3 regions of the Butyricicoccus pullicaecorum genome follow, and region 3 is predicted to be linked to each of the others. Evidence: predicted binding sites of a transcription regulator. Region 3 holds the regulator's gene; each other region holds the start of a gene.
What was found. The regulator Rex, encoded in region 3, represses fermentation and respiration genes when NADH is low (regulators of the CRP and FNR family bind a similar motif). The targets are predictions, from matches to a motif close to ATTGTTAANNNNTTAACAAT.
Positions count from the first base shown of each region.

Region 1: the regulator Rex is predicted to act here: its motif matches at 2,220-2,239, upstream of B5F17_RS04910 (acyl-CoA dehydrogenase).
Region 2: the regulator Rex is predicted to act here: its motif matches at 1,099-1,118, upstream of gap (type I glyceraldehyde-3-phosphate dehydrogenase).

Region 1 covers NZ_NFKK01000004.1:65,604-68,883, forward strand. The annotation lists gene acrA (acryloyl-CoA reductase electron transfer subunit beta) at 1-38, opposite strand, end outside; gene acrB (acryloyl-CoA reductase electron transfer subunit gamma) at 58-858, opposite strand; gene B5F17_RS04910 (acyl-CoA dehydrogenase) at 883-2,028, opposite strand; gene B5F17_RS04915 (HAMP domain-containing sensor histidine kinase) at 2,334-3,280, opposite strand, start outside.
Region 2 covers NZ_NFKK01000008.1:60,315-63,594, reverse strand. The annotation lists gene B5F17_RS08190 (ATP-binding protein) at 1-906, opposite strand, end outside; gene gap (type I glyceraldehyde-3-phosphate dehydrogenase) at 1,205-2,233, shown strand; gene B5F17_RS08180 (SLC13 family permease) at 2,360-3,280, shown strand, end outside.
Region 3 covers NZ_NFKK01000012.1:84,284-87,563, forward strand. The annotation lists gene B5F17_RS10405 (aconitate hydratase) at 1-505, shown strand, start outside; gene B5F17_RS10410 (isocitrate/isopropylmalate family dehydrogenase) at 521-1,675, shown strand; gene B5F17_RS10415 (redox-sensing transcriptional repressor Rex) at 1,709-2,353, shown strand; gene B5F17_RS14870 (hypothetical protein) at 2,399-2,572, opposite strand; gene B5F17_RS10425 (hypothetical protein) at 2,641-3,280, shown strand, end outside.

The sequences.
Region 1 (3,280 bases), on a different contig from region 3:
GAGAAATCAGCCAGATTGGTATTGTTAAATTCAGCCATTGTAAGTATCCCCTTTCAATCAGATGATGTGCTTCTTCAGCAGCTCTGCAGCCAGCTCGGCAGCAGTGTTCTTGTCTGCGCCTTCCAGCATGCGGCCCTGGCCCTTCTGCGGAGGCGTGAAGGACTTGAAGATGTTGGTCGGAGAGCCCTTCAGACCGATGGTGTCTACCTCGATCAGCGGATCATCCTTCAGGGTGTTGTAGTCGTATACTTCTACCGGCTTCTGGTAGCAGTCGAAGATACCGCCAACAGACATGTAGCGGGGCTCGTTGAGCTCCTTGATGCAGGTCAGCAGGCAGGGAGTCTGGGTCTCGATGGTCATGTAGCCGTCTTCCAGCATACGCTTAACGGTTACCTTCTTGCCCTCGATCTTAACGTCTGCTGCGTAGGAGATCTGCGGGATGTTCAGCTTCTCAGCGATCTGAGAACCTACCTGTGCGGTATCACCGTCGATTGCCTGACGGCCGCAGAATACAACGTCCTCAGCGTCTACGCCGATCTTCTTGATTGCAGCTGCCAGGATCTGGGAAGTTGCAAAGGTATCGGAACCACCGAACTCACGGCCGGATACCAGTACACCGCGGTCTGCGCCCATTGCGAGCAGCTCACGCAGCATGCCCTCTGCCGGAGGGGGACCCATGGTAACAACAACAACTTCGCAGCCGGTGTTGTCCTTCAGGGTCAGTGCAGCCTCGACTGCATTCTTGTCATCCGGGTTGATGATGGTCGCCATGGAGGCGCGGTTGAGGGTGCCGTCCGGATTAACTGCAACCTTACCGGAGGTATCAGGAACCTGCTTTACGCAAACGATAGCTTTCATAATTCAGTAAATCCTCCTTAAGTCTTACTTGCCGATAACCTGGCCGGAAATGACCATACGCTGTACCTGAGAAGTACCCTCGTAGATCTCGGTGATCTTAGCATCACGCATCATGCGCTCTACCGGATACTCACGGGTGTAGCCGTAGCCGCCGAAGATCTGAACACACTGGGTGGTGACCTTCATAGCAACCTCTGCAGCATACAGCTTTGCCATAGCGGCTTCCTTGGTGTAGGGGATGTCATGATCCTTGTTGAATGCAGCGCGGCGAACCAGCAGACGAGCTGCCTCGATTTCGGTTGCCATGTCGGCTACCATCCACTGCAGACCCTGCTTGGTAGCGATCGGCTTGCCGAACTGTACGCGCTCCTTCATGTATGCAATCGCCTTGTCCAGTGCGCCCTGAGCGATACCCAGTGCCTGTGCAGCGATACCGATACGGCCGCCGTCGAGGGTGGTCATAGCGATCTTGAAGCCGCCGTTCTCCTTGCCCAGCAGACGGTCAGCAGACAGACGCATGTCCTCGAAGATCAGCTCGCCGGTCTGGGAGCCGCGGATACCCATCTTATGCTCGATCTTGCCGATGGAGAAGCCCGGGTCATCCTTGTCTACGATGAAGGCAGAAATGCCCTTGTTGCCCTTGGACTTATCGGTCATAGCGAAGATGACGTAAGTATCAGCGCAGCCTGCGCCGGTGATGAAGACCTTAGAGCCGTTGATGATGTAGGAGCCGTCTTCCTGCTTCTCAGCGATGGTCTGCTGAGCAGCGGAGTCGGTGCCGGCATTGGGTTCGGTCAGACCGAATGCGCCAACCTTCTGGCCGGAAATCAGCGGGCGGAGCCACTTTTCCTTCTGCTCCGGGGTGCCGTACTTGAAGATCGGCCAGCAGCAGAGGGTTGCGTGGGACGACAGGATACAGCCGGTCGTGCCGCAGAACTTGGATGCTTCCTCGATGGCGATGGTGTAGCAGATGTTGTCGCCGCCGGAGCCGCCCAGCTCCTTGGGGAACTGAATGCCCAGCAGGCCGTACTTCTGCAGCTTGCGAACGGTCTCCCAGGGATAACGCTCTTCTGCGTCGATCTCAGCCGCGAGGGGCTCGATCTCGTTAACCGCGAACTCGCGGCAGAGCTTCTGCATCATTTCCTGCTCTTTGGTAAGCCTAAAATCCATGCTATGAAACCTCCCAAATAAATTGTTCAAATTTGTGTAACAGTCCACACCTGCGTGCCGCACGCCTGCCGCCCGGAACGTTTGGGCGCGTGCAGAACGCTGGGCAGACCGAAAAGATACGGGTCTTGCGGTATGGTTTTGGTAACGTGCGTTTTTGGCACATCTATAATCATTATACTGCTGGGAAAAAGATTGTCAAGAATTTAACGCGTATTTCTTTGTGTAAAAATTATAGGTTCTCGTTGCATATAGCTGCAAATTTGCAACAAGTTGTGGGGTTTGGGTAATTCTTGATGAAAAGGCGGTCATGTCTCGGACAGGTTTGCGGGTACGTGCACACATGCTGGAAGTTCAACCCAGAACTGGATGCCGCCCGGTACGTTTTCCGCTCCCGTTGTGCCGCCCAGAAGGGCAGCCGATGCGCGCACGATGGACAGTCCGACACCCGTTCCGCCCGATGCGCGCGAGCGCGCCTTGTCCGTTCGGTAGAACTTGTCCCACAGACGGGGCAGCTCTTCCTCGGCCACGCCCTCGCCCTCGTTGAACACGATCACTTTGGCGCCGCCCTGCGCGGTGCGCTGCACGCTCAGCGCAATGCGTCCGCCGTCCGGCGTGTAGCGAATGGCGTTTGTCATGTAGTTCATAATGATCTGGTCGATCTGGTGCGCGTCGCTCTCAATCGTCACGCTGCCCGTACAGGTCACGGTCAGGTCGCGTCCGGTGCGCAGCACCGCGGTCTTGTCCACCGCACGCCGCATGCACTCACCCAGGTCGACCGGCTCGCTCTGCACGCTCTCGCGTCCCAGTTCCAGCCGCGACAGGCTCAACAGCTGGCTCACCATGGTGTTCATGCGGTCGGCTTCCTCGGCAATCGTCGTGCAATAGAAGTCACGGTCTTCGGGCGACTCGGCAACTCCGGCTGTCAGACCCTCGGCGTAGCCCTGAATGAGCGCGATGGGTGTTTTCAGCTCGTGCGAAACGTTGATGATGAACTCACGGCGCATCTCGTCGACCTGTTCCTTCTTCTTGATCTCCTCGGCCAGCTTCTGGTTGGACGTGCGCAGCTCGCGGATGGATTCCTCCAGATGGTCGGACAGCAGGTTGAGCGACTCGCCCAGCTGCCCAATCTCGTCGGTGCGCCCACCCTCGTATTTCTTGGAGAAGTCCAGCCGGGTCATCGCCTTGGCCACCTCGCCCATCTCGATGAGCGGCTTGGTGAAGTGCGATGCCAAAAATGCACTCAGCGCCAGAC
Region 2 (3,280 bases), on a different contig from region 3:
CTCGGGTGCACCGACCAGAGACACGCCGCCGCCGTGACGCATGGCAATCTCGCACACGGTCGGCAGTCCCAGACCGGGCGTATGTCCCTCGATGACCGGCGGCAGTCCGCTTGCCGTGCCCACACGCGCACTGGCTGTGCACAGCGCCTGGAACGCTTCCTCAGACAGCACCATACCATCGTCGGCCACCTCAAACCAGACGTGTCCGGGTGCACCGCCCCAGCGCACGGTGATCTGACTGACACCGGGTGCCAAAATCGCATTGGTTAATAGATGATAGAGCGCCATGCGGATGCCGTCCATCTCGCACACTGCGGTCAGATATCGGCCTTCCAGCTCGATCGGGATGGTCGTGCAGCGCGCGGCAAAGCGTACCGTGTCCGCGCACAGTGCACCGATCTCACAGCGCTGCATGGTGCGCGGCAGCGTGGTTCTGCCGTCGAGCTGCTCAATCTCATGCAGCAGACGGCACATGCGCAGCACCGACTTCTGCCGTGCACGCGGCTCGTCCAGTGCTAAAACGGACAGCGCCGCTCGCAGCCTCTGTTCTACCAGCTGGTCGCGCAGCAGCGGACCGGTCTGTGTTTCGGGTTCTATATATATGAGATGACCTTCCGGTCCCGGACAGATGGTAATGGTCACCGTGTGCCCGTCGATCACGTCGCGCGTGCGCATGGTCTCCCCGCGCGCGATGGCGATACGCACCGTGCGCGCAGCCAGCTCACCGAGCACCTCGTAGATCGGCCGCAGCGCGGGCTGACCCAGCAGATCTTCCGCCCGGTCGGTCTGCGCAATAATGCGCCCGGCATCGTCCACCCGGACAAACGCACGGTCGGAGGCATCGAGCGCGTCGAGCATCTGCCGGACAGACCATTCCTGCCCATCCAGAAAATCTCTGAAATCCATATCCAGTTTTCCTCCAAGATTTTTGGCATCCCGCGCACCGCACAAAAATAAAAGGTCATTTTTGTGCAACTTGAATATGCGCATTTTATGCACTATTTTTGCGTAATATTTGGGTAAATTGATTACGTTGATACTATTATAACACGGGCGCTGTGTAGTTTGCAAAGAATATCCTGGAATTTGGCGGCCAAATTTGACAAATCTTTCACATAACAGGGATTGCGAAAAGTCGGGGGTGTGTTGTATAATAATTTCGGCAATGTTGAATACTTGGATTGTTAATAGGAGGAATATTGCAATGGCTATCAAAGTAGGTATCAACGGTTTTGGCCGCATCGGTCGTATGGTTTTCCGCGCTGGTCTGAAGAACCCGAACATCGAGTTCGTCGCAGTTAACGATCCCTTCATGACCCCCGACTACATGGCATACATGCTCAAGTATGACACCATGCATGGTCGTTACGACGGCACCATCGAGTACACCGACGACGCTATCATCGTTGACGGCAAGAAGGTTCAGTTCTTCGCTGAGATGGACCCCAAGAACATTCCGTGGGGCAAGGTTGGCGCTGACTACGTGGTTGAGTCCACCGGCGTTTTCCTGACCAAGGAGAAGGCTCAGGCTCACATCGACGGCGGTGCTAAGAAGGTTATCATGTCTGCTCCTTCCAAGGACGACACCCCGATGTTCGTTATGGGTGTTAACCAGGACGCTTACACCAAGGACATGACCTTCGTTTCCAACGCTTCCTGCACCACCAACTGCCTGGCTCCGATCGCTAAGGTTCTGGACGAGGCATTCGGCATCACCGAGGGCCTGATGACCACCGTTCACTCTGCTACCGGCACCCAGAAGGTTGTTGACGGCCCGTCCAAGAAGGACTGGCGCGGCGGCCGTGCTGCTACCGGCAACATCATCCCGTCTTCCACTGGTGCTGCTAAGGCTGTTGGCAAGGTTTACCCGAAGCTGAACGGCAAGCTGACCGGTATGTCCATGCGCGTTCCGACCCTGGACGTATCTGTTGTTGACCTGACCTGCAACCTGGCTAAGCCCGCTAAGTACGAGGACATCTGCGCTGCTATGAAGGCTGCTTCTGAGAAGCCGCTGTCTGAGGGCGGTCTGAAGGGCGTTCTGGGTTACACCGACGAGGACGTTGTTTCTTCCGACTTCCTGGGCGATCCCCGCACCTCGATCTTCGACGCTAAGGCTGGCATCCAGCTGACCGACACCTTCGTAAAGGTTGTTTCCTGGTACGACAACGAGTGGGGCTACTCCAACAAGCTGCTGATGCTCATCGAGCACATGGCTGAGGTTGACGCTAAGTAAGTTCCTCCCGACAATCGATTTTTCAAAAGGCGCTTCCGCTGGGAGCGCCTTTTTATCGTCTCTCTCCCCGGCGTACGCAAAAATCTGCCGGTCTGTCTCACTTTTTCATATCTTTCGGAGGCCTCCATGCGCTATCATTCCCTGCGCGCATTCGTCCACGGAGAACCGGTTCTGTCCGCCTCCTTGGTCTGCGCGGTCATCTCCATGTTTTTTGCGCCGCCTTCCGCGGCTTATCTTGGTTACATAGACACCCGCGTGCTCATCCTGCTGTTCTGCCTGATGGCAGTCGTGTCCGGTATGCAGAAATACGGTGTGTTCGACCTGCTCGCGCAAAAGCTGCTCGCCGGACGGCACGCGCTGCGCACCATCGTCCTGCTCCTGACCCTTCTGCCCTTCTTTACCTCCATGGCCATCACAAACGACGTCGCGCTCATCACCTTCGTCCCCTTCGCCATTCTGGTACTCGGTCTGGTCGGTCAGCGCGCGCTGCTCATCCCGGTCATCGTCCTGCAAACGGTCGCGGCAAACCTCGGCAGTATGGTCACACCGGTCGGCAACCCGCAAAACCTGTTCCTGTATGCCAGCTATGAGCTGTCTGCCGGTCAGTTCTTCGGCGTGGTTCTGCCCTTTGCACTGGTCAGTCTGGTCGGTGTCGCCGCACTGGCTCTGTGCCGCAAAAGCTGCACCCTGCAAGTCAGCTTTGCCGAACCCAAGCAGATCACCGACGACAAGCGCGTGACCTTCTTCGGTGTGCTGTTCATCCTGTGTCTGCTCACCGTCTTTCATGTCCTGCCCGACCTTGCCCTGCTCGGACTGGTCTGCCTGTCGCTGCTCCTGATCGACCGCGACATCTTCCGCCGCATCGATTACGGTCTGCTGCTGACCTTCGTGTGCTTCTTCCTGTTCGCGGGCAACATCGGCTCGCTGGACGGCGTGCGCACCAGCTTGCAGAACATTGTCAGCAGCTCTCCCCTGCTGGCATCCCTGGCTGCCAGCCAGATTATCAGTAACGTCCCGGCTGCCGTCCTGCTGCGCAGCTTCACCGAA
Region 3 (3,280 bases):
GACCGAGGACAACATCACGACCGACCACATTCTGCCCGCAGGCTCCAAGCTGCTGCCGTATCGTTCGAATATCCCGTACTACTCCAACTACTGCTTCATCAACGTCGATCCCAAGTTCCCGGCTCGCTGCCAGGAGCAGGGCGGCGGCGTGATCGTCGGCGGTGCAAACTATGGTCAGGGTTCGTCCCGTGAGCATGCTGCACTCGTTCCGCTCTATCTGGGCGTGCGTGCCGTGCTGACCAAGTCCTTTGCACGTATCCACAAGGCAAATCTGGTCAACTCGGGTATCATCCCGCTGACCTTTGCCGATCCGGCAGATTACGACAAGATCAATCTGGGAGATGTCATCTCTCTGCCCAACATCCGTGAGGAGATCGCGGCAGGCGGTCAGGTTACCGTCGTTTGCGGCGGCCGTACCTTCAAGGCAGATTGTGACGTTTCCGACCGTCAACGCGGCGCACTGCTCGCAGGCGGTACTCTGAATTACGCAAAGAAGCAGCACTAAGGAGGATTTGCAGATATGTTACCCGAAAAGACTCGTGAGCAGTTTGAAAAAGTAATCGAGAGCCAGCTGGCTCGCATTCAGGCAATGAAGGATCAGGGCGATTTTATCGATTATTCCAAGCTCGATAAGATCATCATCGGCGTTTGCGGCGGCGACGGCATCGGCCCGATGATTACCGGTATGGGTCAGCACGTCCTTGAGACGCTGCTGGCAGATAAGGTCAAGGCCGGCAAGGTTGAGTTCCGCGTCATCGATGGCCTGACCATCGAGCGCCGCGCTGAGCTGGGCTGCGCTATTCCGCCCGATACCATGGAAGAGCTCAAGGCTTGCCATGTTATCCTGAAGGGACCCACCACGACCCCGCGTAAGGGCGATCCGTGGCCGAACGTCGAGTCGGCAAACGTTGCTATGCGCAAGGCACTCGACCTGTTTGCAAACGTGCGCCCGGTCAAGGTGCCCGAGCTGGGTATCGACTGGACCTTCTATCGTGAGAACACCGAGGGCGGCTATGCAGTCGGCTCGCAGGGCGTACAGGTTGGCGACGATCTGTTCATCGACTTTACGGTCGCTACCTCGCAGGGCTGCGAGCGTATCGCACGTCTGGCATTTGACTACGCACACAAGACCGGTAAGAACCGTGTATCCTGTGTCACCAAGGCAAATATCATCAAGACCACCGATGGCAAGTTCCTGGATACCTGCAAGAAGGTCGCTGCTGAGTACCCGGACGTTGTATTCGACGACTGGTACATTGACATCATGACCGCAAAGCTCATTGACGACAAGCGTCGCCGTGACTTTAAGGTATTCGTTCTGCCCAACCTGTACGGTGATATCATCACCGACGAGGCGGCTGAGATCCAGGGCGGCGTTGGCACCGCAGGTTCTGCAAATATCGGTAAGCGCTACGCAATGTTTGAGGCAATCCACGGTTCTGCACCGCGTATGGTACAGGAAGGCCGTGCACAGTACGCCGATCCGTCTTCGGTTCTGCGTGCATCGGTCATGCTGCTCGAGCATATCGGTGAAATCGAGCTGGCAAAGAAGCTCGATCGTGCGCTGGATATCTGCATGTTTGAGAAGAAGAAGTATGTGATCACCGGCCGCGACACCGGTGCGACCGCACAGCAGTTCACCGACTATGTGCTGGAGACCATTGCGTCGCTGTAAATGATCAAATAAACCTGACAGGAGGTTGTCCGGATGGAGAAAAAACAGAATGTATCCCGCGCGGTGATTCAGCGCTTGCCGCGGTATTACCGGCACCTATCCTCTCTGCGGGCAAAGGGCGAGACGCGCATTTCTTCGCGTAAGTTAGCGGAGATGTTGGGTCTGACCGCCTCCCAGATCCGTCAGGATTTTAACTGTTTCGGTGGTTTTGGCCAGCAGGGCTATGGATACAGCATCGAAAAGCTGTGCGAAGGGCTGGAGGACATTCTGGGACTCAAGCGCGCGCACACCGCGGTACTCATCGGTGTGGGCAACTTGGGTCGGGCGCTTATTAAGAATTTCAGCTTTGAGAGCAATGGATTTAAATTGCTGTGTGCGTTTGACAGTGACCGTATGGTCATCGGCAGCGGCATGAACGGCGTGACCGTGCGTGACGTGTCCGAACTGTATGCGTATGTCGATCAGCATAAGCCGGATATTGCGGTTCTGACCGTACCGCATGCGATCGCACCCGCGCTTGCGCGTGAGCTTGTGGAGCATGGCGTGCGCGGACTGTGGAATTTCACAGGCGAAGATTTGCACTTGGAAAATCTGGGTGTACCGGTTGAAAACGTGCATTTTTCAGACAATTTAATGACGTTGTGCTACCAGGTCAATCAGAGCGAAGCACAATCTTAAAAACGAAAAAGAACGCCAGTTTGAATGGCGTTCTTTTTTTTGCCCTTAATTGTCGCCACGCAGCAGTTTGTCGGCATAGCCGCGCAATTGATCTTCGGTATGGATATTTTCGCTGCGATGTCCGATCATGCCTCGGATATATTCCGGCAGGCTGGTGTAATATTCAAAGATCTTTGGATCGGTCGTGAGCATTTCGCCCAGGTTTTGATACTGTTTCATTGTGTTCTCACCTCATAGTTCAGTATGCCCCAAAAAAAGTAGAATAAGCCCTTGACATAAAAGAAAAAATGGATTATTGTACTAATAATGTAATACAACAGTACAATAATACGAAGGAGGATTATCGTGAAGACAATGACGCTGGGAAAAAGACAATTTGGGGGATGCAATGGCTTCCAGCTCAAATTATTTGCGCTGATTACGATGACGATGGACCATTTGGCGGCATATCTGCCGGCTGGCATGGGTATTCCGGATTGGTTTCATCTGATTGGCCGGTTTGCTGCGCCGCTTTTTATGTTTTCTGTGCAGAGGGGATTTTCTATACGCATAGCCGGAAAAACTATATGCTGCGCTTGTATATCGGCTGGGTGCTTATGAACCTGTGTAACAACTGGATCAGTCAGAAATTTGCGCAGCCCAGCGGCATAATTATACTAAACGGCATGTTCGGCACAATGTTCCTGGTGGTACTGACTGTTACATCTGTTGAACTGATACGCGCAGGGCAGAAGGAACGGGCGGTCAGGAAAATTGGAATGGGGCTGGCTGGCTTATTCTATTTTGTGGCTTCCTTTGCAGTGCAGTGTGGCGCATACATCGCAATGACCGGAATGTTTGATGCACAAACAGGCGAGATTACAAATAGAATGTTCCCTGTGGTACAGCGCGGCGTGCAGATCATGATGATTTTTGTGCCAAACCTGA